DNA from 2 places in the Paenibacillus sp. 01T442 genome. Region 1 is predicted to be linked to the other one. Evidence: a T-box and tRNA genes for the amino acid it is inferred to sense, from the RefSeq annotation. Region 1 holds a T-box; the other holds one or more tRNA genes.

Region 1 (19,320 bases):
GCGTTGGTTTCATGTGACGAAGGATCAGTTCCAGAAGCATTTATATACGTATGAGAATGAGAAATCAATTGAGCATTTATTCCGTGTCACAACGGGGCTTGATTCGATGGTCATCGGGGAAACTCAGATTCTCGGTCAAGTAAGGGATGCTTTTTTAGCGTCTCAACAATTGAAAGCAACAGGTTCCTATTTCAATACGCTGTTCAAACAAGCGATAACACTTGCGAAGAAAGCACACTCAGAGACGGGCATTAGTAATAATCCAGTCTCAATTAGCTATGCTGCTGTAGAACTCGGTAAGCGAATTTTCGGAAGCTATGTGAACAAGACCATTATGATTATTGGTGCTGGCAAGATGAGTGAGCTGACGGTGAAGCATCTGTATGCAAATGGTGCGAACAAGGTTATCGTTGTGAATCGCACATTGGAAAGAGCTATGGATTTAGCAGGCAAATTTAGCGGTGTGGCTTGCACACTAGAGGAAATGCCGAAATATTTACCAGAGGTTGATATTATCATTAGCTCGACTGGAGCGCCTGGATACGTTCTGACGAAGAAGGATATTCAAACTTATGTGCAAAAAAGAAAATCACGTCCGCTGTTCATGATGGATATCGCGGTTCCGCGGGATTTAGATCCTGAGATTAGCGGCTTGCCTAATGTGTTCCTCTACGATATTGATGATTTGGAGCATATTGTGGATAAGCATTTGCAGGAGAGAAAGAAAGAAGCGGCTAAGATTGAGATCATGATTACGACCGAAATCTCTGCTTTTGACCAATGGACGAAGACACTTGGCGTCAGCCCTCTGATTAGTGCTTTGCAAACGAAAGCGAATCAGATTCACGAAGAAACCATGGAGAACATGCTGAATAAGTTGACTGATTTGGATGAGCGTGAAATTAAGGTGATTCGCAAATTAACGAAGAGTATTGTGAATCAAGTGTTGCGTGATCCGATCCTACGGATCAAAGAAATGGCGGGAGAGCGCCATGGCGATGATGCTCTCGAAATTTTCACCAAGCTTTTCGCATTAGAAGATACGCTTAAACAACAAGAACAGGCAGATCAAATAGCACAAGAGCTAGAGTCAGGTTTTAACAAAGTGGAAAGTAAACAAACGCCCAATGAGAAGCTGTCCGTTCGTAGTTTGCAAAACGCGGATATTCTAGCCCCATCTTGATTAAAAGGCGCTAACCGCCTAGGAGAGGTGCCATGGTTACACGTAGCTGGTTGTTTGATGCGATGATTTATATGTATGCCCTGAGCCTACTGTTTTACTTTTCGGATTTCGCCAATGCGAGCCGAAGCGCGAAACGGATGGGGACGGGGCTGCTTTTGTTTGTATGGGTTTTGCAAACCGCTTACTTGGCTATCAGTCTATATGGTCATTTGACGGAATGGGCTTTCGTTCGATCTGACGTACTCTTTATGTTTTCGTGGCTGATTGTAACGATTTCATTGATTATCAACCGTTTTTTCCGAATTGAATTGTTCGTTTTTTTTGTAAATGTACTTGGCTTTGCAATTCTTGCACTGAATATATTTGGAAATCCGCATGTCGTGCCGATCAAATCCGATTGGGACATCAATGATGAGCTATTATTCATTCATATTTCGTTAGCGATTGGCAGCTATGCCGCTTTTTCAATTGCCGCAATTTTTTCAGGGATGTACATATTTTTACATGCAAGGTTGAAAAGCAAAAATTTCTCTCAGGCTGTCATGAGACTGCCATCTCTTGAGAAAATTGAGCATTATACCTATTTGTCGGTCATTATCGGGGGGCCGTTGCTTCTAATGGCTTTAAGTCTTGGTGTGGTGTGGGTTGTGCTTGAAGGAAATCGCAATCTTCTCTATGATCCCAAAGTAATCAATTCATTCTTCGTATTGGCAGCCTATGCTTTTTACTTATTTCAACATAAATCCATGCAGATTTCGGGGAATAAGCTAGCTGTTTGGAACTTGGCAGCTTTCTGTATCGTCGTGTTGAATTTCGTTGTTTCGAACCTTGTATCGGATTTTCATGGGTGGATATGGAGCTAAATGGTTGGCAGCATCCTTTTCCCATAATGATGAATTTAGCAAGACGCCGGTGCTTGATTGTTGGCGGGGGTCCGATAGCAGAACGGAAATTGCGATCATTGCTTGCAGCTGGAGCCGAGGTGACGCTTGTCAGTCTAGCGTTTACGGCTGGAATTCTAGAAATGGAGCATCGATCTGATGTGATCATGAAGAGACAGCCCTATGATGCAGCGATATGGTCAGCCCATGGCGAGGCGCGATTCGCATTAGTCATTGCGGCGACGAACGATTCACAAGTCAATAGACAGATCGCCCAGGATGCGAATGCGCATGATTTACTTGTCAATATTGTAGATAAACCTGAACTAAGCTCGTTTATCCTGCCTTCCGTTGTTCGTCGTGGCAAGTTGGTCATTACGGTCTCCACAGGTGGAGCTAGTCCATCAGCAGCGCGTAAAATTGCCAAAGAGATCGACAAAACCTATGGCGATGAGTATGAGATCTATTTGGATTTTCTCAGTGAAACTCGCTTATTCATCCAAGAACGCGTGAAGGATAAAAAAGCAAGGCAGGGCCTATTTAAAGACATGCTGGCATGGGACCTCATGCCTTTGATCCGTGAAGGAAAGTTTGAAGACTGGAAAGAGAAGTTCAACTTAGCCTTACATGGCGAAGCTTGGATGCAATCGCAAGAGCAGGTAGAGATGGAACTGCCTTCTTGGTCTTTCAACGATGAGATTAGGCAACACGTATAGGAGGCGGAGACGAAATGAAAACGATAATAGTAGGAACAAGACAAAGTGCGTTGGCACTGACGCAAACGGGACAAGCCGTGGAACTGTTGAAACAGCTTGCGAAAGAGCATGGTATCGAATGTCAATTTGAAATTAAAAAAATTGTAACGAAGGGCGATCGGATTCTGGACGTCACGTTATCCAAAGTTGGAGGCAAGGGACTGTTCGTGAAGGAAATCGAACAAGCGCTGACGGACGGGGAGATTGATATCGCCGTTCATAGCATGAAGGATATGCCTTTCGAGCTGCCCGAAGGTCTCGTTGTAGGCGCGATTCCTAAGCGTGAAGACCCGCGCGATGCGCTGATCACGCGTGGTGGCCGATCATTGGACGAGCTGCCGCAGGGCGCGCTTGTCGGCACAAGCTCGCTGCGCCGGGCTAGCCAGCTGCAGCATCACCGCCCGGACCTCCGGATCGAGTCGATCCGGGGCAATATTGATTCGAGGCTGCGCAAGCTCGAAGAAGAGAACTTCGATGCGATTATGCTTGCCGCCGCGGGTCTTCACCGGATCGGCTGGCAAGATCGCATCAGTAGCTACTTGCCGCCGGAGCTATGCCTCCCTGCCGTAGGGCAGGGAGCGCTGTGCATCGAGTGCCGCGGCAACGACGCTTTCGTGCTGGACTTGCTGGGCAAGTTCCAGCATGAGCCAACGGCGCTCGCGGTGCGAGCGGAGCGTGCTTTCCTCGGCAGACTCAACGGAGGCTGCCAGGTGCCGCTCGGCGCATACGCGAGCGTCGAGAACAGCAGCGGAGACGTTCCGCTGCTGACCTTGACCGGCATGGTCGGGACGCCGGACGGCGTGACCATGCTGAAGGAAACGGCTTCCGGGAATGATCCGGAAGCGTTGGGTGCCTTAGTCGCAGAGCAGCTCATCGCACAAGGAGCCGAGAAGATTTTAGCTGAGGTCAGGGAGTGATGACTGTGAACAAAGGAAGAGTTTTTCTTGTTGGAGCGGGTCCTGGAGATCCTAAGCTCATCTCGGTTCGCGGGATGGAAGCGATCCAAAGAGCTGATGTCATCGTATATGATCGACTGGCGAATCCACGCTTATTGAAGCATCGTAGACCAGAAGCAGAACTCATCTTTGTTGGCAAGCTGCCGGATAAACATATATTAAAGCAAGAAGAAATTAATCAGTTGCTTGTGGATTTGGCTTTACAAGGGCATGTGGTAACACGCTTAAAAGGTGGAGATCCGAGTGTATTCGGTCGCGTTGGTGAAGAAGCCGAGCTGCTGGTGGATAACGGGATAACGTATGACATTATCCCAGGAATCACCTCTTCGATTGCTGTTCCAGCTTATGCGGGTATTCCTGTCACACATCGCGATTTCACGTCGTCCGTTGCGATTGTAACGGGCCATGAGTATCCGAATAAAACGTATTCCAGCTTAAACTGGGAGCATCTGGCCAAAGCGATTGGCACGATGGTGTTCCTGATGGGCGTTGCCAATTTAGAGCAAATATGCCGTGAGTTAATTCGTTGTGGGAAGCCGTCAGAAATGCCTGTTGCCTTAGTGCGATGGGGAACTTGGGCGGATCAAGCGACGATTACAGGTACACTTGCAGATATCACAGAAAAAGTAAGAGAAGCGAACTTCAAATCTCCAGCCGTCATTATCGTAGGTGAGGTAGTTAAGCTTCGTGAGAAGCTGGCTTGGATGGAGAAGAAGCCGCTGTTTGGCAAGCGAGTACTTGTCACGAGAGCTCGGAGTCAAGCGAGTGAACTTGTGGATCTGATCGATGATTTGGGTGGAGAACCCGTCGAATTCCCTGTCATTCGTTTACAGCCGCCAAGTAGTCAAGAAGCTAGGCAAGCATTGGATAATGCATTAGAGAGACTACAGGAGTTTGACTGGATTGTGCTAACGAGTGCAAATGGTGTTGAGTTCTTCTTCCGCAGATTGCGTGAGTTAGGCATTGATGTTCGCAGAATGGGGAACGCACGGATTGCTGCAGTAGGTCCTAAGACCGCTGAGGCGCTCGCTGAGCGTGGTATCATTGCAGACGTCCTACCAGCTAAGTATCATGGGGAAGGTATCCTAGATGCCATTCAAGGGGATTTGAACGCAGGTCAGAAAGTATTGCTGCCGACAGCAGACTTAGCACGTGATTATTTACCGTCTAAATTGAAGGAGCTCGGCCTTGAAGTTACCGAAGTGGATGTGTACGAGAATGTACTGACCACCGATGACGGAGAAGAGATTATACATCTTTTGCAAAATCAAAGCATTCATATCATCACTTTTACAAGCTCATCGACCGTTACGAATTTACTCGAAGCGCTAAAGCAACTCGGTATGGAAGATCCGATATCGCTGTTGCAAGGCGTAGAGATTGCAGTTATTGGTCCCAAAACAGCAGAAACTGTCTTACAAACAGGACTGTCGATTACTTATACGGCTGAAGAAGCAACAGTGGCTTCTTTGGTACAAAGCATGATTCAAGGAGGCGGAAATCCATCATGAGTTTTCCAATCGTTCGTAACCGCCGCTTACGCGGAAATGCAGCCATTCGTAATCTTGTACGTGAGAATCAAGTGACAGTGAACGATGTCGTTCAACCGATCTTTGTTACGCATGGTACAAATGTAAAGTCAGAAATTGCCTCGATGCCTGGTGTGTATCATTTCTCACTCGATCGTGTGAAAGAGGAAATCGATGAAATTACGCAATTGGGCATCCAAGCGATTCTCTTGTTCGGTGTACCTGATTATAAAGATGCAACCGGAACATCCGCATTTATGGATGACGGTATCGTACAGCAAGCAACGCGCTTTATTAAAGAGCTCAACCCTAACTTACTGATTATCGCAGATACGTGCTTATGCCAATTTACCGATACAGGTCATTGCGGCGTTATTCATCACCATCCGATTACAGGGCAAGCAGATGTCGCGAATGATCCTTCTCTCGAGCTACTCGTTCGTACAGCTGTATCGCAAGCCAAAGCAGGTGCTGATATTATTGCCCCTTCCAATATGATGGATGGTTATGTGCAAGCCATTCGCGCTGGACTTGATGAAGCTGGTTATGAGAACACACCGATCATGGCGTACTCCGTTAAATATGCTTCGGCCTACTACGGTCCGTTTCGTGATGCTGCGCATTCCACACCGCAATTCGGTGATCGGAAAACGTATCAAATGGATCCGGCTAACGGTCGTGAAGCCCTTCGTGAAGCGTCAAGCGACGTCATCGAGGGAGCAGATTTCTTAATGGTGAAGCCAGCACTCGCTTACATGGACATTATCCGCATGCTGAAGGATAACTTCGACTTGCCCGTTGTCGCTTATAATGTGAGTGCAGAGTACGCCATGGTGAAAGCTGCTGCTCAGCAAGGTTGGGTGAATGAAGAAGCGATTGTGATGGAAACGATGATGGGCTTCAAACGTGCAGGAGCAGATATTATCTTGACATATTTCGCCAAAGATATTGCTCGCTACTTGCAAAAGTAAGGAGATCATGAACCATTTGTCCTCTGTGATGTATAACGGAGTTCGGTGGTTCTTTTTGTCATACTTTTGTCGCAATAGATAAGCTTACGTTGGTTGTGAGAGGGGTATAATTAGGGCATAATGGATGAGAATAGATGGAAACAAGAGGAAGGTGCCTCATGAGTTATAACGATAATTTTATTAAAGCATGCCGGAAAGAAAAAGTTGATACACTGCCTGTGTGGTATATGCGTCAAGCCGGTCGCTACGACCCGGACTACCGTAAGATTAAGGAAAAGTACTCCTTGCTTGAAATTTGTCAGCAACCAGAGTTAGCTGCTGAAGTAACGATGATGCCGATCAAAAAGCTTGGCGTAGATGCCGCGATTTTGTACTCGGATATTATGAACCCAGTGGCTTCGTTGGGTGTTGATTTTGATATTGTGAAAGATATCGGTCCCGTGATACATACGCCGGTTCGTACGGCACAAGATGTTGAACGACTTCGTCCAATTGATGTGGAGAAGGACTTGTCCCACATTCTTCAAACGATTCGTATTTTAGATAAAGAGTTAGAGGTTCCGTTGATTTCGTTTGCGGGTGCGCCATTTACGATCGCCAGCTATTTGATTGAGGGCAGACCCTCCAAGAGCTATATCCGTACGAAGCAAATGATGTATTCTGAACCAGCAGTCTGGTTCGCCTTGATGGATAAGCTTGGGGATATGGTTATCACGTATCTTCGCGCGCATATCGCCAATGGGGCAAAAGCTGTTCAAGTATTCGATAGCTGGGTGGGGGCTCTCTCTCCAGCCGATTTCGACGTCTATGTACGTCCTACGATGATGCGGATTTTCAAAGAGCTATCGGACTTGAAAGAACCGAAAATTTATTTCCCTGGCGTTAGCTCAGGTGAATTGCTGCCATATCTGACAACGATTCAAGCTGATGTGATTGGTTTGGATTGGCGTGTACCGATTAATGTTGGGCGTGAACGACTACAGAATCGATACGCGGTGCAAGGGAACTTAGATCCGTATATTCTAACAGCGCCGATGAGTGTGATTGAAGCGCAAGCGAAAGCCATTATGGATGAAGGGATGAAGCAGCCAGGTTTTATTTTCAACCTAGGACATGGCTTATTCCCAGAAGCATCGCTTGAGAAATTGAAGGAATTAACGACGTTTGTTCATACGTATTCGCATTCCGTTTTAACTCAGCAAGCTGGAAAGAGTGGTGTTTAACATGACCAAAACGCGCATTGGCGTCTTAGTGATGTCGTACGGTACGCCGGAAAGTTTAGATCAAGTTGAAGCGTACTATACGCATATCCGTCGTGGTCATCCGCCGACCCCTGAGCAATTGCATGAATTAACGACGCGTTATGAGGCTATTGTCGGTGGCTTCTTCCCGCTGCGTGAAAATACGAATAAACAAGTAATGGGACTCGAAGCTACGCTTCGTCAAGAGCATCCTGAGCTTGAATTTGTCTGCTATCAAGGCCTAAAGCACGCTCAGCCGTATGTAGAAGATGGTGTAGAGCAAATGGTTAAAGACGGCATCACAGAGGCTGTAGGGGTCGTTCTAGCGCCTCACTACTCGACGATGAGTGTCGGTGGCTATGTGAAGAGAGCGAAGGATAGGGCAGAAGCGCTAGGACTTAACATAACTTTCGTTCTGGATTATCACCTCCATGGGAAGCTGCTTGATGCTTTGCAAACACGTGTAGAGAAAGCTTTGGGGAAATTTGCTGAAGCGGATCGGGATAACGTGAGAGTCATCTTTACAGCACATAGCTTGCCTGAGAAAATTCTGGAAATGAAGGATCCGTATCCGGATCAATTGTTGGCTACCTCCAAAGCGCTTGCTGAGCGGGTTGGTCTTACGAATTGGCAGTTTGGTTGGCAAAGTGCTGGTCAGACTGCCATGCCTTGGTTAGGTCCAGACATTATGGATGTCATGCGTACGATTAAGCAAGAAGAAGGCGTGGATAAGATACTCCTCTGTCCAATCGGTTTCGTTTCTGATCATTTAGAAGTTCTTTATGATATTGATATCGAAGCACAAGGGTTGGCGAAAGAGCTAGGCATTCACTTGGAACGTACAGAGTCGCTCAACACGGATCCGCTATATATGGAAACCTTAAGTGATGTTGTTTACAAGAAATGGCAAGAGGCAGCGAGTTCGAAATGAGTAATAAAGTGCCTCATTATATGATTATAGGCGGCGGGATCACGGGGCTGAGCGCTGCTTTTTATTTGAAAAAACAGTTAGAGACCGACGGGGGAGATTCCCCCTTTCGCATTTCTGTCGTCGAGAAATCACCATCATTTGGCGGGAAAATTCATACGATTGAGCGTGACGGCTTTGTGATTGAAAAGGGGCCTGATTCCTTCCTAGCTCGTAAACGTCCCATAATTGATTTAGCTTATGATTTAGGAATGGAAAACGAGCTGACAGGTACGAATCCGAAAGCTAAGAAAACGTACATTGTTCGTGGGAGAAAGCTGCATCGCATGCCTCCTGGCTTGGTTCTCGGAATTCCGACTCAAATGACACCTTTTATGAAGACAGGCCTTATTTCACCACTCGGCAAGCTTCGCGCTGCGATGGACTTGATCAAGCCGAAGCGGGATGTCACCGCAGATGAGTCGCTTGGACATTTTCTAGAGCGTCGACTTGGTAAGGAAGTACTTGAGCGCATTGTTGAGCCGCTGCTAGCAGGGATTTACGCCGGGGATACGTATAAGCTGAGCTTGAAGTCCACCTTCCCGCAGTTTCGAGCTATGGAGCAGAAGAACCGCAGTTTAATTCTCGGGATGATGGCGAGCCGCAAAAATGTGTCCGAGGAAAGCGCGCATTTGCCTGCGGCTGTTCGCAATTCAGTCTTTGTAACGTTTAAGCGAGGGCTGCAATCGCTAGTTAATGGTTTAGTAGACGCGTTATCTACTGTGGATTTACGTGCTGGAGTTGGTGTTGAGTCCGTGCGTCGTGTAGAGGATGGACAAACAGAAGTTGTCTTTGAGGACGGTCAGCGTGAAATCGTTGACGGTGTCATTGTGACGACGCCAACGTATCAAGCGGCGAGGCTGCTTTCGGAGCTGCCAGCTGCAAGCAAGCTAGCAAAGATTGCTTATATATCGGTAGCCAATGTGATTATGGCGTTCGATCGTAAAGATATTCCTTTTGAACTGGATGCCTCCGGTTTCCTTGTTCCTAAGCATGAGGGCTATACCATTACAGCGTGTACGTTAACCTCAGCGAAGTGGCTGCATGCGGCACCAGAAGGCAAGGTGCTGCTTCGTTGTTATATTGGTCGTTCTGGTGAGCAGGAATGGCCAGCATGGTCTGATGAGCAATTAATTAGTAAAGCACGACAGGATATAGGTGATCTGCTGGGGATTACAGCTGAACCTGGTTTTGTTGAAGTGACGAGGTTGATGCATTCCATGCCGCAATACCCTGTTGGCCATTTAGAGGAGATCGCGGATTTCAAAAAAGAGCTGACTGCGGCCATGCCGCGCGTACTGGTCACGGGGGCAGGGTTTCACGGCGTCGGACTGCCCGATTGTATCCGGCAAGGGAAAGAAGCTGCCAATCAACTTGCCAGTCTTGTTCTAAGACAATAGCATTAACGGAGCTTGGTCAACTCCAAAGTGAATTCACTTGCAGAGATGGTCAGGATTTTCTTCTCTTCGAGATCACGAATGACCTGCATAAGCGTAGCTTTCTGAACACCAGCCAGCTGAGAAATTTCATCAAAGTTAAGAACAAGCTTAATGACGATTGTGGTGCCTTTACGCAGTCCATGCGAGTTCGCCATTTTGATCAAACTTTTGATGACTCGTGTTCTTGCATCTACGAACGTTAAATCATAAACTTGTTGATTCGTATCGCGTAGACGGTTACTGAGTTCTTGCATGATGCCTAAGCTAATGTCAAAATGATTACGAAGCAGATCAAGGAAGCTTTGCCCGGTTATCGTTAGGAGTGTGGATTCTTCTAAGGTTTGAGCTGAAGCAGAACGTGGTTTGCCATCTATGAGAGAAAGCTCACCGAAGCTTTCGCTGCTTTTGCAGATAGACAGTATTTTTTCCTCTCCTGACTGGCTTGTTGTGTAGATTTTAACGGAACCGCTTAGTACCATATAGAAGACAGAGCCGATTTCTTTTTCTTGAAATAAAATCGTGCCTGGTTTATAAGTACGTCTTGTACAAATTTCAATAAGGGCGTCTAATTGATGCTCGCCCAGTTGGGCAAATAAAGGAACTTTCTTGATAAGCTCTAGCATAGGTTGTACCGCCTTTATAGGTAGTTAATGGTAGGATATGACCTCATTTTATCACAAGATCACGTCATTGGGGGCTAAATTATGGTAAATTCGAGCAGAATCGACAAACTGTCAGCGGCTGCTTTCCAAGAATCAAGAAAGCTGATTCCTGGCGGAGTGAACAGTCCAGTTCGTGCTTTTAAATCGGTGGGCTTAACACCGTTATTCATGGAGAGTGGATCCGGCTCGCGAGTGACGGATATTGATGGGAATACGTTTATTGATTATGTTGGTTCATGGGGACCACTTATCGTGGGACATGCACATCCGAAGGTATTGGAAGCGATTCAGGCTACAGCTATAAAAGGTACAAGCTTTGGTGCTCCAACGTTGCTTGAAACGGAGATGGCGAAGCTTGTTATTGAACGCGTACCGTCCATTGATATGGTTCGCATGGTCAATTCGGGGACGGAAGCTACCATGAGTGCGTTGCGCCTAGCTCGTGGATTTACGAAGCGCGACAAGATCGTGAAATTCGAAGGAAGCTATCATGGACATGCGGATGCTTTGTTGATCAAGGCTGGGTCTGGGGTTGCTACACTTGGATTACCAGATAGTCCTGGAGTACCTAGCAGCGTCGCGCCTAACACAATTACTGTGCCTTATAATGATTTGGATTCCGTAAAGCTTGTTTTTGAAAAGTTCGGAGAAGAAATTGCCGCGCTTATCGTAGAACCCATTGCAGGGAATATGGGGGTTGTTCCTCCAGCAGCTGGCTTCCTGCAAGGTCTTCGTGACATTACTAAGCAGTATGGCTCCTTGTTGATTTTTGATGAGGTTATGACCGGTTTCCGCGTGCATAAGAACTGTGCACAAGGTTTATACGGTGTAACACCTGATTTAACTTGTTTAGGTAAAGTTATTGGCGGCGGGCTTCCTGTAGGTGCTTATGGCGGCCGCTTAGACATCATGGAGCAGATTGCTCCTGCGGGTCCGATTTACCAAGCAGGTACGTTATCAGGCAACCCACTTGCCATGGCAGCTGGTTTTGCAACGTTGTCCTTACTAGGCGAGCCGAATGTTTATGAGGAGCTGGAACGCAAGTCAGCTAGACTAGAAGCAGGCTTTGCTGCGAATGCGGCTGAATTCGGCATTGCCAGCACGATCAATCGTGTAGGCTCCATGGTTTGCCCGTTTTTCACGGAGATAGCAGTCACCAACTACGACACAGCCAAAACATCCGACCTTGGCAGATTTAATGCCTACTTCGGTAACTTGCTGGATTTAGGTGTTTCCGTTGCACCTTCGCAGTTTGAGGGTATGTTTGTGTCTACGGTGCATTCTGATTCGGATATTGAAACGACGATCGAGGCTCATCGCGAAGCCTTGAAACGATTATAATGAAAAGGGCAGCCCTCCGTAGAATGTTCTACGTGAGGGCTGTCCCTTTGTTTGAGGACGTGTGCTCCAGGCGAATAGATGGATTTTGTACAGTTAAATTCTTGAATTTTCCGAGCAAACTTAGTTTAGATGGATAAACTACAGTTAATTTTATCCATTTTTCCCGAACGGAACAAAAGAGGCCGTTTTACCTACATGTTTTACAGTTAAATCCAAATTTCAAGGAAATATCTCGAAAATAGCTGTATATTTTAGAGTTAGCACAATTGTGCGCCTCGGTATGGATGCGGGGATAAGAGTCGCGGAAATGGGAGCTTACATGGGACTCAGAAAAAGGGGACAAGGACAAGAAGACGGACACGCCGCGGCTCGGACGATGTTGGTGACGTTGGGTGCCGCGATCGAATGCACCCGCAAAAAAACCAGTTAGCATCCGCAAAATCGGATGCTAACTGGTTTTTTAACCACGATAGAACGTATTAGTTAGGTTTAATTGTTGGAGATGTTGATATTGATGTTGAAGCGTTCGGTGAAGTTTCCGCTCCATTCGTTGCTGGCTTCGGAGTAGCACTCGGTGTGGGAGATGGTGTTGTTGAGGTTGTCGTCGTTGGCTTCGTACTACCCGTGTTACCACCTGTATTATTCCCACTACTTGGCGTTGGCGTAGCTGTAGGAGTTGGTGAAGGATTGCCTGTATTTGTTGGTATAGGACTAGTTGTATTCGTTGGTGTTCCAGTTGACGGCTTTTCCGTTGAGCTCGGCTTTGTTGAGTCGGTACTTGAAGGTGAAGATGTAACGCCAGCTTTGCCTGATTCAGCCGTGTTTTCTGGTTTAGCAGATGGTGTTGGTGTTGCTTTCGGCGTTGGTGTAGGTAATTTACCTTGCGCCTTCAGTTCTGCTTGTTCTTTCAAGAATTCAGGGTGAGTTGAAGCACCGCCTGCATCAATCGTCGTTAAGCCAGCCCAAATGTTCTTCACTTCGACTTTCTCAGGATGATCGAATACTAAGAAAGCTGAAGGTAAGCGACGTTCGCCATAACGGCTGGATGGTTTGGTAATGAGTGCATTATTATAAACCATTTCAGAAGATGCTCCGCCATCAAGGAATCCAGCGTTGATGACATCGTCTTCTAAGAAAAGATCCTGAACTTCTTTCAGTGTAGCACCAACACTTGACGTTTGACGGCCGTCAATGACGATAAAGATAACCGTACCGTCTGCTTTTTGTCCAACAGCTGTACGCGGCGCACGTCCCCATCCGCCATCACCGCTTGTAATTAGCGGTTTACCGTTCGCGATAACTCGCGGATAGAAGGAAACGGCTTCAGAGACGCCGAGTTTCAGTAATTCGTTAATTGTATATTTACCGATAATGAGTGTGCCTTCATTCGTGAAACCGACAATTTGTTGCGGGTTGCTTCCTTCTTGGTCGGTATAAAGAATTTCACCACCGGACATAATAGCACCGATTGGGGCAAATCCGTTTCCAAGACCGTCAGGATCATTGAAGCCACCGCCATTGACACCGGCAACAGCACCCGTACGTTGAACCATGGCTGTAATTCGTTCACCTTCACCTTGTTTGGAAGGAACGACAACACGGATTGAACGTGGATCATATACATACATTCGCTTACCCTTCCAAAGGGTGCCTGAAATATCTTCTACTTTGACGAGACTCTCAATTGGGCGGTTTGTATTAAACTGAACAGCCTCAATATCTTGTTTCTCGATGGAGTTAACTTCCGTTAAATTCTGCATCTCAAGCACCATTTGATCACGACGCTGCGCGCCTACGAAGATCCAAGCCCAGTCGCGGTGCTGTGTTGTTATGACGGTTTTGGCCAAATACTCACGAATGAATGTCCCTGGCGGGGTTAGAAATAGAAAGCTAGAACTTAGAAATGCACATACTGCTATAACGAGTAAAGTCCGCTTCAACCAACTATAATTCCGAAAATGATTTGCAATTGAACTACCCAAGGTAAACCTCTCCTGCTCTATTAATAAATTGATAGAAAATGTCGAAAAAAAAACAATACAAAATAATAGTATCATATTTTTGCATGCAAATGGTAATGGTAATTGTTAAAATAAAGTGTACTTAATCCCTCTTTCTTAAGGAGCTCGTTCTATTTATGAAACGTTATTACTTTTTTGATTTCCCAATCGACCTTATGGCGATTGTTTTTGTATTTCTACTCATTCTGCTAGCAATCTTTCTATCATTTCGTAAAGGCATGAAATCATGATTACTTGGTCGCGCAATGGAGAATGGTTGGAGTTACCGCTTCCGAATGAGCAATGGAAACCGCTCAAACCGGGCGCTGTTGAAGAATTAGCGGCGTATCTCCCGGTACCTCGCAAATATTTCCTGCGATTAGCTTCCCAGGGGCTTATTCGCATAGACAATAATACGATTCGACTTAAGGTTTTTCCACAGGAAAAGGCGGCGTTTAAACCGGAATCTTACCCATTAGACGTTTTATTTGAAGATGAGTTCACTCTTGTTGTGAATAAACCAGCTGGAAAGTCTGTCCATCCAGCTGAAGCCGGACAAGGAGGAACACTTGCCAATGCGGTAGCTCATTATTATGAAGCGACAGGGCAAGCATGCGGCGTTCGGCATATTCATCGTCTAGATCAAGATACGACGGGCGTTGTACTTTATGCCAAAAATGAATGGGCACATGTCCTGTTAGATGAAGCCATGCGAGAAAAACAAATCGATAGACGTTATATTGCGCTAGCTCATGGGATTTTCAAAGAAAAGGAAGGATGGATTGATGAACCGATCGGCAAGGATCGTCATCAGCCAGGGAAGCGAAGAGTGGCTCCCAATGGGGATCAGGCACTTACACATTACCGTGTCGTTCAACAAATGAAAGCTGGTGCACTCGTTGAAGTGGAGTTGGAAACCGGCAGAACACATCAAATTCGAGTCCATCTCAGCCATTTAGGACATCCACTTATCGGAGATATCTTATATGGAGGTTCTTCACGATCGTTTCATCGACAAGCCCTTCACGGCGAAAGGCTGATATTCAAGCATCCGATTACGCAAAATGAGGTCGTTGTGCACGCACCTTATCCACTAGATTTCAAGACTTTGCTGGATCAAATGTCTTTAAGTTAAAAATATAGTCATGCCTGGCCTCATCCACCCATATACTTTTAGAGACAATCAAGTATATCACCCAACAATTCGGAGCCGCTTTATGTTTCGAATTAACGGAAGGGAGGATTCATTCGGTGTCTGAACAACAACCAGGGTTACGCTTTGATATTTATGAACGTGTGCATTTGCAGGAGAATTTGGCGGCTATACAAGAATTGAATGAGGTAGAATTGCTTCCGCATATTCAAGTAATAACGCTGGATGATCAAGCGATCTTAAAGGGGAATCTACTACTTACAGGCAACTACTTCAGTGAAGAGGGCGGCAGTCCTCGCACACTTGAGCATTTGATTCCTGTCGAAATTACGCTGCCCTTGAATCGTATTCATCGTGTAGAAGATATTCAGGTGGAGATCGAGAATTTTGATATCGACCTTTTATCGACACGAAGTCTTAATGTAACTGGTGTACTATCTTTGCAAGGTGTAGAAATGGTATCTGTGCCGCAAGAAAGCTGGCGAGAGGAAGAAGAGGTTACGTTTGTCCATCAAATTGAGTACCCACGCTCTGAGCCCGTCATGCCTTACGTATCAGAACCTGTACCTACACCAGCACCGTATGTTCAAGAACCACAGGTCCAACCAGTTCCAGAAGTTCAACAAGTGATTGAACCACCACCAGAACCTGTTCTTCCTACACCTATACCTACGCCAACCCCAACGTTGATAGCAGCTGCACCAGAACCAACTGTCGTTGCGGCTCAGCCGGAATCCTTTTCGGGGGACGACACGATTGGTGTGGAATTTGAACAAATCGAGCTGAAAGTGACCCCGCATGCGGATAGTACCGTCGTTACAGAGGAAAAAAAGGAACTGAAAGTTGCCTTTGGCAAGAAGGCAACGGACGCCGTGGAGGTTAACCCATATGGCATCAAATCGCTATTATCTAAGGCAGGCACGTATCTTTCCGACAAGCGGCTTGCGGAAGCTGAGGCGCAAGCGGCTCTTGAGGCGGAATCGCGGATAGATGCGGTAGAGTGGCGGCGATTATTCCTTCAGAGCAGATCGGAGTCACAAGAGTTCAGGAAGCTCAAACTATGTATCGTTCAGAAGGACGACACCTTAGAATCCATCGCGAAGCGCTATCAACTGACCACGCGTGAGCTTCAATTGATGAATCGACTAGGTGATCAGGATATTGTTGTGGGGCAAGTTATTTATTTACCCAAATAAATAATGTTACATAGGCAAGAGCTTCTGGCTGCTGATAGCGGCTGGGGGCTCTTTATGTTTATCCTAGTATAAATTCCAACTTTCCGCCCAATACTAGAAAATAATCCTTATAATAGGCGTCGAAATTATTGACTATATGTCGATAATTCGATATCATATAGTGTAACTCATTTTCAAACCAACATATGGAATTGCAAAGATAGGGAGTAGTAGTCGGAACGCCCTTCAGAGAGTGGAACTGCAGCGCTGAGAGGTTCCTCAGGATACATCCGATCGAAGTCGCCCTGGAGCAGTAAATGTGAGTGCAATCGCCGAGTTTCATTTCTCGCCTGCATTAGCATTTTCCGGTCGCAGCCGTTATCTGTTTAAGTGTCATGTTATTTGCTATTGGGGCAAGTCGCATGAAATGAAGGTGGTACCACGGAAGCTATACCTTTCGTCCTTTTTGGGGCGAAAGGTTTTTTTGTGTTTATAACAACTAGCCAGATATGGAGGTACTTTTATGACCGAAACGAAATTACAAACGGAAATGCCTACCACGTACGACCCGAAAGAAGCGGAGCGTAAATGGTACGACTACTGGATCAAAAATGAATTCTTCAAAGCAGGCAACCGTCCAGATGCGGAAACCTACACGATTGTGATACCGCCTCCGAATGTAACGGGTATGCTGCACATCGGGCATGCACTTGATTTCACACTGCAAGATATTCTTATTCGTACGAAGCGGATGCAGGGCTTTGACACATTGTGGCTGCCTGGTTCTGACCATGCTGGTATTGCAACACAAACGCGTGTAGAGCAGAAGCTTCGCGAACAAGGACAAACACGTTATGATCTCGGGCGGGAGAAATTCTTGGAGAAAGTCTGGGAGTGGAAAGAATTATACGCGGATACGATTCGTGAGCAATGGGCCAAAATGGGCTTCTCTCTCGATTATTCACGTGAACGCTTCACTTTGGATGAAGGACTTTCGCAAGCAGTTCGTGAAGTTTTCGTAAGCTTGTTTGAAAAAGGTCTCATTTATCGCGGCAACTATATTATTAACTGGGATCCAGCGGCACGCACAGCGCTTTCGGATATTGAAGTGGAATACAAAGAAGTACAAGGTGCCCTGTACCATTTGAAATATGAAACAACAGACGGATCAGGTTCGATCGTTGTTGCAACAACGCGTCCTGAGACGATGCTGGGAGACACAGCGGTTGCTGTTCATCCGAAGGATGAGCGCTATAAGCACCTCATTGGGAAGTCTTTGCTGCTGCCGATTGTAAACCGTGAAATTCCGATTATTGCAGACGATTATGTTGAAAAAGAATTCGGAAGCGGCGCGGTAAAAATTACGCCTGCGCATGATCCGAACGATTTCGAAGTAGGAAAGCGTCACAATTTGCCGCAAATTCTGGTTATGGACGAAACGGGAACGATGAACGCGAATGCCGGCCCATACCAGGGGCAAGACCGTTTTGAGTGCCGTAAGCAAATCGTTGCTGATTTGAAAGAGCAAGGTGTTCTGATCAAAATTGAAGAGCACGTTCATCAAGTTGGACATAGTGAGCGCAGTGGTGCCGTAATTGAGCCTTACTTGTCTACCCAATGGTTCGTGAAAATGCAGCCGCTCGCGGATCAAGCGATTGAAGCGCAAAAATCAGGCAAGGGTGTTAATTTTGTACCCGATCGCTTCGAGAAAACGTATTTGAACTGGATTGAAAATGTGCGTGACTGGTGTATTTCCCGTCAACTTTGGTGGGGTCACCGGATTCCTGCTTGGCACTGTGCGGATTGCGGTCAAATCACGGTAGCTCGTGAGGATGCTACTGCTTGCTCCCATTGTCAAAGTACGAATCTTAACCAAGATAACGATGTACTGGATACATGGTTCAGCTCGGCGCTATGGCCTTTCTCCACTTTAGGGTGGCCGAATGATTCCGAGGATATGAAGCGTTTCTATCCGACGAGTGTCCTAGTTACTGGTTACGATATCATTTACTTCTGGGTCGCGCGGATGATTTTCCAAGGACTCGAATTTACGGATCAAATTCCATTTAAAGATGTGCTTATGCATGGCCTTGTTCGTGATTCCGAAGGACGTAAAATGTCCAAATCACTCGGAAACGGTGTTGATCCGTTGGAAGTGATCGAGAAATACGGCGCAGATGCCATGCGCTATATGATTTCTACGAGCAGCACGCCGGGTCAAGATTTGCGCTTCCGTTGGGAGCGGGTTGAGCAAGCTCGTAATTTTGCCAATAAGATTTGGAACGCATCCCGTTTTGCTTTGATGAATTTGGAAGGCGTAAACGCAGCAGATATTGATTTGACAGGCCCATTAGGGACAGCAGATCGTTGGATTTTGCATCGTTTGAATGAAACCGTTCGTGATGTGACTCGTCTAATTGATAGCTATGAGTTCGGCGAAACCGGCCGTCTACTCTATAACTTCATCTKGGATGATCTCTGTGACTGGTACATTGAGTTCAGTAAACTGAGCTTATATGGGACGGATGCGGCGGCGAAAAAGCAGACTCAATCGGTTCTAGCTTATGTATTAGATCAAACGCAACGTTTGATTCACCCGTTCATGCCATTTATTTCTGAGGAAATTTGGCAGCACTTGCCGCATGTTGGGGACACGATTACACTCGCGGCTTGGCCGACTGAGAATGCCGCTTTCGAAGCGCCGGATGCGATTCGGGAGATGGAGCTTTTGATGGAAGCGATTCGTTCCGTTCGTAATATCCGTGCGGAAGTGAATGTGCCGATGAGTAAGAAAGTCGAGCTCTTGATCAAACCAGCTAGTGCGGAGACACAGGACATTCTCAGCAAAAATGAAGAATACCTGAAACGCTTCTGTAACACGTCCCTGCTTGAAATTGACCTTACAATGACAGCGCCTGACAAAGCAATGACGTCGATTATTACTGGGGCTGAGCTTTACTTGCCATTAGCGGGCTTGATCGATATCACACAAGAGCTTGCGCGCTTGGACAAAGAACTTCAATCCTTGCATGGTGAAGTTGAGCGCATCGAGAAGAAACTGGGTAAT
Region 2 (8,355 bases), on a different contig from region 1:
TTCATTTAACAGACCAGGAAACTACGTGCTGACTATCAATGTCACGGATGGTGAATTGACCACATCTGTTGATGTCACAGTTACTGTAGACGCTCTTCCTAACTCTGTTAACTTAGCTTTACAAGCAACACCTAGCACTTCCTTTGTATCATCTTTTGAAAATCTGAATGCCATTAACGATGGTCGCAGTGATCCTGCCAGTTCAACAAGTAAGGGCAGCGGGGCATATGGTAACTGGAATAGTTCCCCCAAGACGCAATGGGTGGAGTACACTTGGGGAACTCCTGTGAATATTAACAAATCCGACGTATATTGGTGGACGGATAACGGCGGAATCTTGGCGCCTACGGCAAGTAAGCTTGAGTATTGGAACGGCACCGCTTATGTGGATGTTCCGAAGGCCGTCGGTAACGGGGTAGCGCTCAATAAGTATAATACAACAACATTCTCACCAATCACGACGACTAAATTACGGATGACTATAACCAGAGGCACACAATGGACTGGAATCTTGCAATGGAAGGTTTACGCTACGCCGACAATTAGCGTAAAACCGGTGAAGGTAAGCACACTGCACGATGTTCTGCCAGTTCTCCCGCCTAAAGTAACCAAGAATTTCGAGGATGGTTCAACGGTGACTGCAAGTGTAATATGGGATCAAGTGACACCTGCGCAAGTGGTGACACCTGGCAGCTTTACAGTAAAAGGTGTTGTTGACGGAACGAATATCGAAGCTGAAGCAACTGTATTCGTGAGGGTAACGAATGAAGTGACGATTAATAGCATACCAGATGAAAATGTCACTACTTTAGTTGGTCAAACACCTATCCTGCCATCGGTAATCGAAGCTTATTATAACGACGGCTCGATTGATAATATCAACGTGCCAGTGACTTGGGAAACCTATGATCCTAATTTGTTAAACCAAGCCGGAACATTCACTATTCGGGGTACGGTACCTGGTACCTCAGTATTAGCCAAAGTCAATGTTACAGTTATCCCAGGGCCTATTACATCGATTACAAATGCAATTGCTTCAACAATCGCTGGGGTAGCGCCTGTATTGCCGCCAAAAGTGAATGTGGTCTACGATAACGGTTCGAATGCTTCGGTGGACGTCGTATGGAATATAACTCCGGCACAGTATGCGACTCCAGGAACGGTTACAATTGATGGGGCCGTTGCCGGGACCACAATAGCAGCCAAATTGACTTTAACGGTAACAGCTAGAGCAGTTGCTAGCATTGCGCCAGTTAACGTAACGACTAATCCGGGCACAGCTCCAGTACTTCCATCCGTCGTAACAGCAACATATAATGACTCGACGATTGCATCGTTGAATGTTACATGGGATGAGATTGATCCTGCGAAATATGCTGCTGTTGGAACATTTAGTGTAAATGGTACGGTTGCAGGCACGACGGTGAAAGCAGTAGCGAACGTATCCGTTATAGCCGTTCAACCGTTTATTACAAGCATTAGCCCTGTAAGTGTATCAACAACAGCGGGAACTGCCCCGGTATTACCGTCATCTGTAACCGTAACTTATAATGACTCGACAACAGCATCTCTCCAAGTCACATGGGATGCGATTGATCCAGCAAGCTATGCAAGTGCGGGAACAATTAGTGTAAATGGTACGGTTGACGGTACTTCGATCAAAGCCGTGGCCAATATTATTGTAAATCTATTGGATGTCATCACATCCAACTTAATTGGACCTGATGATACTCATCAAGTCGTTTATCCAGGCCAATCGTTTGATATGACCTATGGATTAAGCAACCCGGATCCGATCTTAGTTGGTGGCATTTATGCCGAAGATTTGATCGTTAATTATGATCCGACACAATTACAACTAAGTGCGGTTACTTCGCTGATCGATGGCATTTTTGTGAGCCAAACTGGAACACCGGGGCACATCCGTATCCTCTCGGCGAGTAAAGGGGCAACTCATGCCATTAACAGCAGCAATAGTGGAGCGATCTTGAAGCTGAGTTTCTTGGCAAATCCCACTGCGCAGTCTACGAGCAGCACAGTCTCCTTGTCGGGCGTGGTTGTCTCCGACAGCCATGGCGTAGAGAAACAAGTGCAAGGCGCAACCAGCAGCGCTCAAATTACAGTCGTTGATAAATCGACTTTGACGACGCTGATCGCATCTGCACAAGCCAAGTACGACACGGCTGTGGAAGGAAGCTATCCGGGTCAATATCCAGCCGGATCGAAAGCGGCTTTACAAACGGCGATCGCGACGGCGCAAGCTGTAGTCAATAACGCTACAGCCACACCGGCTCAAGTAAGTCAAGCGGCAATTGATCTGAATACGGCAATTCAGACATTCCTTGCTTCGATTCACGTAGCGCTTCCAGGCGATCTGAACGGCGACAATAAATTCAGCATCGTAGACCTCGCCATTGTTGCAAGTCACTATGGTGAAATCGCAACTGATGCGAACTGGTTGGCAAGTGCGGATATCAATAATGATGGTGTCATTGATATTATCGATCTTGCTGCTGTAGCACATAATATTATTTCGCAGTAAATAAGTAATTGGTTTGGAGGAAGGCGGCCATCGCACGGCGCCTTCCTCCAAATTTATTTTACGAGAGCAGTGGAAAAAGAAGTGAATCGTGGTGCTTTCCAAAAAACGATGGTTTAAAGTCGTTATTTACTTGATGCTGACTATTATGGTGTTATCTAGCTTACTTTTTACCGCAGGCCTATTGTAAATTCCTGATCCTGTCATAGAAAAAGAGGTGAACTGTCTTGAAGAAAAGAGTAGGTTTTGCAATCTTGGTTGCGAGCGTCATTGTAGCTATGACAGTACCTTTTTTTATTATAAAATATCAAAGGCTTCATCGGATTCCTATTTGGCTATTGTCGATGGAGAAGGGATAACGAAAGCAGAGTTTATGGTTTTTTTTTAAGACTCAAAAAGACAAGTTACTTTCCGAAAAGATATTACCGACATAAATACCCAAACAGATTTCTGGAAAATTAAGATTGACGAAGATACTGCAGAAGAGGTGGTAAAGAAGAATACCTTAACTAAGCTTAAAGAACTTAAGATTCAGCTACAAAAAGCAAAGGAGAATAATCTTGCCTTGGATTCAAATGACTTACAAAATGCAAAAGGTGAAATATTGGCGACCTTCGCGGTCTCCACGGTACGTTTACCTTTAACGATGCGGACAACGCATCTAACGTACGCTTTAAGTGGGAGATGGGAGGAGGATCGCTGTATGATGCAGGTTGCTATCCAATCAGCGCTGCAAGGCTGATTTTGAACAAGGAACCATAAGCAGCTCTTTTATCCCCTGCTCATGATTATGTGGATATGATGGCTTCAGGTCTGATCGAGTTTGCAGATGGATTAGCTCTTACTTTTGAATGCGGCATGTGGTAGTCCTTTCGAAACACTTTAGAAATTTATGGAGCGAAGGGGCGGATAGAAGTGCCATTCACTTATTTGTGTGAGGCAGACAGCACGGCCGATTAACGGTACAACCAGAATAGAGACGACTGCGAGACTAAATCAATATGCGCTGCAAATTGATGATTTCGCCTCCAGCATTCATGGAGAACGTCCTCTGCGTTTTCAACCGGAAGATGCCATTCGAAATATGAAAGTCAACGACAGTTGTATGGAGTCTGCGGCTAGAAGAATACGGAACCAGCTGTAACATTTACCTCAATATGTTGGAAAAGGTTGTGGAATTGTGACGGAGCAATTAAAAGCCAAAATGAAGATAGATAAGGATTTCAAGATTGGAGATATTGACAATCGGATTTATGGCTCTTTTATTGAACAGCTTGGACGAGCTGTTTATGGAGGCATATATGAGCCTGGACATGAAACTGCTGATGAGAAAGGCTTCCGTCAAGATGTGATGAAGCTTGTAAAGCAGTTGAAAGTTCCTGTCATTCGCTATCCCGGAGGCAACTTTGTTTCTGGCTATAATTGGGAAGACGGAGTAGGGCCGGTAGAGCAGAGACCAAGAAGACTGGAGCTTGCCTGGAAGACCATAGAAACAAACAGTTTTGGAACGAATGAATTTGTACAATGGGCCAGAGAAGTTAATGCAGATGTTATGATGGCTGTAAATTTAGKGACACGCGGTGTAGATGAAGCACGTAATTTGATCGAGTACTGTAATCATCCGGGTGGGACCTATTGGAGCGATTTGAGAAAATCACACGGATACAAAGATCCGCACAATATTAAAATGTGGTGTCTCGGAAACGAAATGGACGGCCCTTGGCAAATCGGCCAAAAGACGGCTGACGAGTATGGAAGAATAGCATGCGAAACAGCAAAGGTGATGAAGTGGGTGGACCCTTCTATTGAATTAATCGCATGTGGCAGTTCTTTYCGCGCAATGCCGACTTTTGGACAATGGGAAGCAACAGTGCTTGAGCATACCTACGAACACGTAGACTATATTTCACTCCATACCTACTATGGCAATCCGCAAAACGATATTTCCAATTACCTTGCCCGCACGATGGATATGGATCAATTCATCCGATCAGTTATCGCCACTGCAGATTACGTACAAACCAAAAAAGGCAGCAAAAAGAAAATTCATCTTTCTTTTGACGAGTGGAACGTATGGTATCACTCCTTGGAAAGCGACAAAAAAATGTCTCCTTGGCAAATTGCTCCCGCGCAACTAGAAGACACGTATAATTTCGAAGATGCTCTGGTCGTAGGGTGTATGTTGATCACTTTGCTGAAGCATGCAGACCGCGTAAAAATGGCTTGTTTGGCTCAGCTTGTTAATGTGATCGCACCTATAATGACAACGACAGGCGGTCCGAGCTGGTGCCAGACTATCTTTTATCCATTTATGCATGCATCGCTATATGGAAGAGGAACGGCTCTACTTCCACTGGTCTGGTCCCCGGTATATGACAGTAAAGATTTCACGGATGTGCCTTATCTTGAATCTGCAGCAGTATACAATGAGGAACTGGAAGAGCTTACGATCTTTGCTGTTAATCGTGACGAGAAGCGCACGCTTGTTTTGGAATGTGAAATTAGAGAATTTGCAGGCTATAAAGCGATCGAACATATCGTTTTGGAAAATGAAGATTTGAAAGCTGTGAATTCACAAGATAAACCTGATCAAGTAGTTCCGCATAATAACAGAACAGTGCAATTAGACAATGGGCTGTTGACAGCTGAGCTGCCTAAAGTTTCATGGAACGTGATTCGTCTGAAAAAATAGAATTGTTATACTCAACTGCAAAGAGTGTAGGTCGAATGATTGTATTCGACCTGCACTATTCTTATTATATGTATTTAAAAATGATATTCGGAGGCTCTTTTTACATTTTTCTGCTTCGACAATTTTTGCTTTCATGATTTTTTCTGAAGCAGATACCATTCAGCCGGATATGCAGGTGTTTAACAATGAATCGGAAAAGCGTCCGGAGCTTCGCAACATTCAGGACTATCAGACGGGTTCCATTTATGAAACAAGAATTATTATCGATAACCATACTGGAGCTCATTTGGATGCGCCGTTACATATTCTGGAAAATGCGATTGAAAGAGGTTGTCGCAGGCTACTATTTTTTCATCCTTGCTCCTCTGAAATTGAAGGGAATTGAGGCCGCTCCGGCTAGGGCTATCCTGCTTGGATTTTGATTGACTACTTTGGGAGATATAACTATGAACAATTTTGAATTTGAAAATCCAACTCGCATTTTTTTTGGTCAAGGAATGGTTGACCGGCTTAGCGAACAGGTTGAGTCGTACGGCAAGAACATTTTGCTTGTCTATGGKGGAGGCAGTATCAAGCGGAGCGGACTATACGACCGTGTTAGAATATTTGCTGACATTAATAAATTCGCTTCTGCCTAGGATGTAGAATATAGTAAAAGCTGACCGCACACTGGTCAGCTTTTTTTATGTTGCTAATGGGAAGCACGATTAGGTAATTTCCTATAGATGAAATCCCGTTAACCTTATAATGAATCACTATATGACCAGAATATGACCAGTAGCTCATTTAAGGTACAAAACTGAAGAAAATAGCGTTGGAAATAAATGAAAAAAGCCTTGATTATCAAGGCTTTCACGGTATGACCTGTAGTGGGCTCGAACCACTGACCCCTACCCTGTCAAGATAGTGCTCTCCCAGCTGAGCTAACAAGTCGTTTATAGATACAGGTATCAATATACCAAAAAAACGAGAGATTGTCAATTGTTGGGCTGCGTTACTTCCGCCAGAAAAAAATCAGCTTATGCAGGATGGAATAAGGCTTTCGTCTCTTTTTGGACCGCGGAATGAAGGAGAATGGCTCCGATCTGGTCATGGAAGTGAAATTAATGTACCATAATTCAGCGATGTTTCCTAGTATAGCTTTCATCTTGCGTGAATTTATGGTAACTTGAGAACATTAGAGTTTGGGAGGATTAGCTATGACGAAACAACAACATCGTTGGAATTTACGTTTAAAGAGTAGTAATGTGTATTTAGGTACGGTGTACCTTGGCGACCCACTACCTGAAGTGGAAGATGTGATCATGATCGGCGAGAAGAAATATACGATTCTTGAGCTCGGAAGCACGCGCGACGCAAGTGACGTTTTCGTAGAAGAAGTGAAGAAGAAGTAATGGAAATAATCGAAGGAGCAGATCCAAGTGATCAGCTCCTTCTTTTTTTTATGTGATGTGGTATAAGGACGCAAGGCAATCAACGAACATTTTGTTATACTCTTCACGTGTGAGGTCTTTACTGCAAGCGATGTCTCTTCCCAAAAATTGAAACCAAGTAATTTCTGTAAGATTTTTCTTATACACAAACTTGTCATGCTGAATAAGAAAGGTATCATTTTCGAAAAAAGGTACTTTGTCAAATTGCAGGGCTGGTTCGTTTTGCTTTTCGCTCACTAATGTGGCCAGAAGAATTAACATGCGGAAAGGATCGCGGAAAATTTCGTATTGCGTGGTCATGGTTTCAACACTCCTTTTTCGGGTATCCAAGCAAGGTAATCATACTAAAACCAGAGGATTAATTATAGATGTTAGCTTAAACTGGTGAGGAAATTCAAGGGAAATCAGAGGAATTTGAAGGAAATAGAAAAAAGACTGAAGTCACTCTAAGGAGGATCGAGTGATTCAGTCTTTTTTGAGCTTGCTCCTACATCAAAGGATTAGCGTTTGTAGCCGCCTAAAGATTGTTCAGCCATTTGCACTAATCTTTTTGTGATGTTGCCACCGATTGAGCCAGCATCACGTGTTGCCAAATTACCGTTGTAACCAGATGGGGAGAGAGGGACACCAATTTCCTGAGCGACTTCATACTTCATTTGATCAAGTGCTGCCTTTGCTTCTTGTACGACTAAAGTGTTTGATCTGTTAGCCATTCAAAATCATCTCCTTTTTATTGGTACACCAGTATTATTTGAATGTTCAGAATATTTATTCGCTGAAATTAAAAAAAATTTTAGTATGTAAAATCAATAAACCCCCAACTGTGAAGTTGAGGGGGATATTTGATCATGTATGATAACGGTTACATTATTCTTCGGATTGTTCTGCTTCTTCCTCTGCAGCAGCTGCTTCTTCAATCGCTTCAGCGATTACTTCTTCAGCCTCTTGACTTACCACTTCTTCAGTGGATTCAGCAGAGTTTTCTTCTTGCTCATTTTGTTGTACTACTTCTTCTTCTTGGCTCATTTTTGTCACCTCCTCTGATACGTATAGTAACATTGTAGCACTTCTAATAGGTTATACAAGTAGGTTGAGAGCGAATCTATCAGATTTAATGTAGTCTTAATAGTTTTGTCATTCTATAGCGGAATTGTCATGCAAAATAAGTCGAATACAAGGAGAAAACCCGCTATTTTAGAGGGTTTCAGCTTGTATGCATGTTTTATTTTGCTATGAATATAAATGAGGCTAAGCAACAATATTTAATGTTTTACTATGCTGAGTTTCTATGAAAACTCATAGGAGGAATCCGAATGAATCGGTCGGATGTTATTTTAGAGCTACAACTTGTACCGGAATTGTTGAAACAAGCGGAAGCCATTTATGTCGATGCCGTATCTGAATTGAATTGGGCAAAGCATATGCTTCTAACGAAGGAGTATGAAGTCATTGGTGAAGGGCTCGTAACAGGAAAGAATGAGCTGCAGCGGCAGGCGGAATTATGGCCATACACGAAAGAGTTGCAAAAACAGGTTCTACAGATGGAAGACGCGGTTGAGCATACGAAGGTGGAATTTCACTTTTACAAACGAAAATTAGAAAACCTACAAATCATCGCTAAGCTCATGACTATTTTATAATCTCATTTAAAACGAACATGGAAGAGGATGCCTGTAATCGAAAGATTGCAG

Evidence for each region. A T-box is a leader RNA that pairs with one kind of tRNA and senses whether it is charged. The one in region 1 lies ahead of AC1DLM_RS17505 (valine--tRNA ligase), so its partner is inferred to be a tRNA-Val.
Region 2: it encodes a tRNA-Val, which carries the amino acid that the T-box ahead of AC1DLM_RS17505 (valine--tRNA ligase) is inferred to sense. The anticodon was not compared.

What each region holds. Positions count from the first base shown of each region.
Region 1 covers NZ_JBFTPF010000020.1:24,491-43,810, forward strand. The annotation lists gene hemA (glutamyl-tRNA reductase) at 1-1,183, shown strand, start outside; gene AC1DLM_RS17440 (cytochrome C assembly family protein) at 1,216-2,046, shown strand; gene AC1DLM_RS17445 (precorrin-2 dehydrogenase/sirohydrochlorin ferrochelatase family protein) at 2,076-2,780, shown strand; gene hemC (hydroxymethylbilane synthase) at 2,795-3,736, shown strand; gene cobA (uroporphyrinogen-III C-methyltransferase) at 3,736-5,286, shown strand; gene hemB (porphobilinogen synthase) at 5,283-6,275, shown strand; gene hemE (uroporphyrinogen decarboxylase) at 6,434-7,498, shown strand; gene hemH (ferrochelatase) at 7,500-8,447, shown strand; gene hemG (protoporphyrinogen oxidase) at 8,444-9,883, shown strand; gene AC1DLM_RS17480 (Crp/Fnr family transcriptional regulator) at 9,886-10,545, opposite strand; gene hemL (glutamate-1-semialdehyde 2,1-aminomutase) at 10,627-11,925, shown strand; gene AC1DLM_RS17490 (phosphodiester glycosidase family protein) at 12,405-13,907, opposite strand; gene AC1DLM_RS17495 (RluA family pseudouridine synthase) at 14,173-15,060, shown strand; gene AC1DLM_RS17500 (LysM peptidoglycan-binding domain-containing protein) at 15,177-16,274, shown strand; T-box leader at 16,462-16,721, shown strand; gene AC1DLM_RS17505 (valine--tRNA ligase) at 16,777-19,320, shown strand, end outside.
Region 2 covers NZ_JBFTPF010000042.1:812-9,166, forward strand. The annotation lists gene AC1DLM_RS24060 (Ig-like domain-containing protein) at 1-2,542, shown strand, start outside; gene prli42 (stressosome-associated protein Prli42) at 2,634-2,729, shown strand; gene AC1DLM_RS24070 (Gfo/Idh/MocA family protein) at 3,143-3,301, shown strand; gene arfA (arabinosylfuranosidase ArfA) at 3,744-5,231, shown strand; gene AC1DLM_RS24080 (hypothetical protein) at 5,477-5,653, shown strand; partial or broken gene AC1DLM_RS24085 (NADH-dependent alcohol dehydrogenase) at 5,678-5,830, shown strand; tRNA gene AC1DLM_RS24090 (tRNA-Val) at 6,092-6,164, opposite strand; gene AC1DLM_RS24095 (hypothetical protein) at 6,431-6,625, shown strand; gene AC1DLM_RS24100 (hypothetical protein) at 6,674-6,964, opposite strand; gene AC1DLM_RS24105 (alpha/beta-type small acid-soluble spore protein) at 7,165-7,377, opposite strand; gene AC1DLM_RS24110 (hypothetical protein) at 7,532-7,690, opposite strand; gene AC1DLM_RS24115 (hypothetical protein) at 7,978-8,304, shown strand.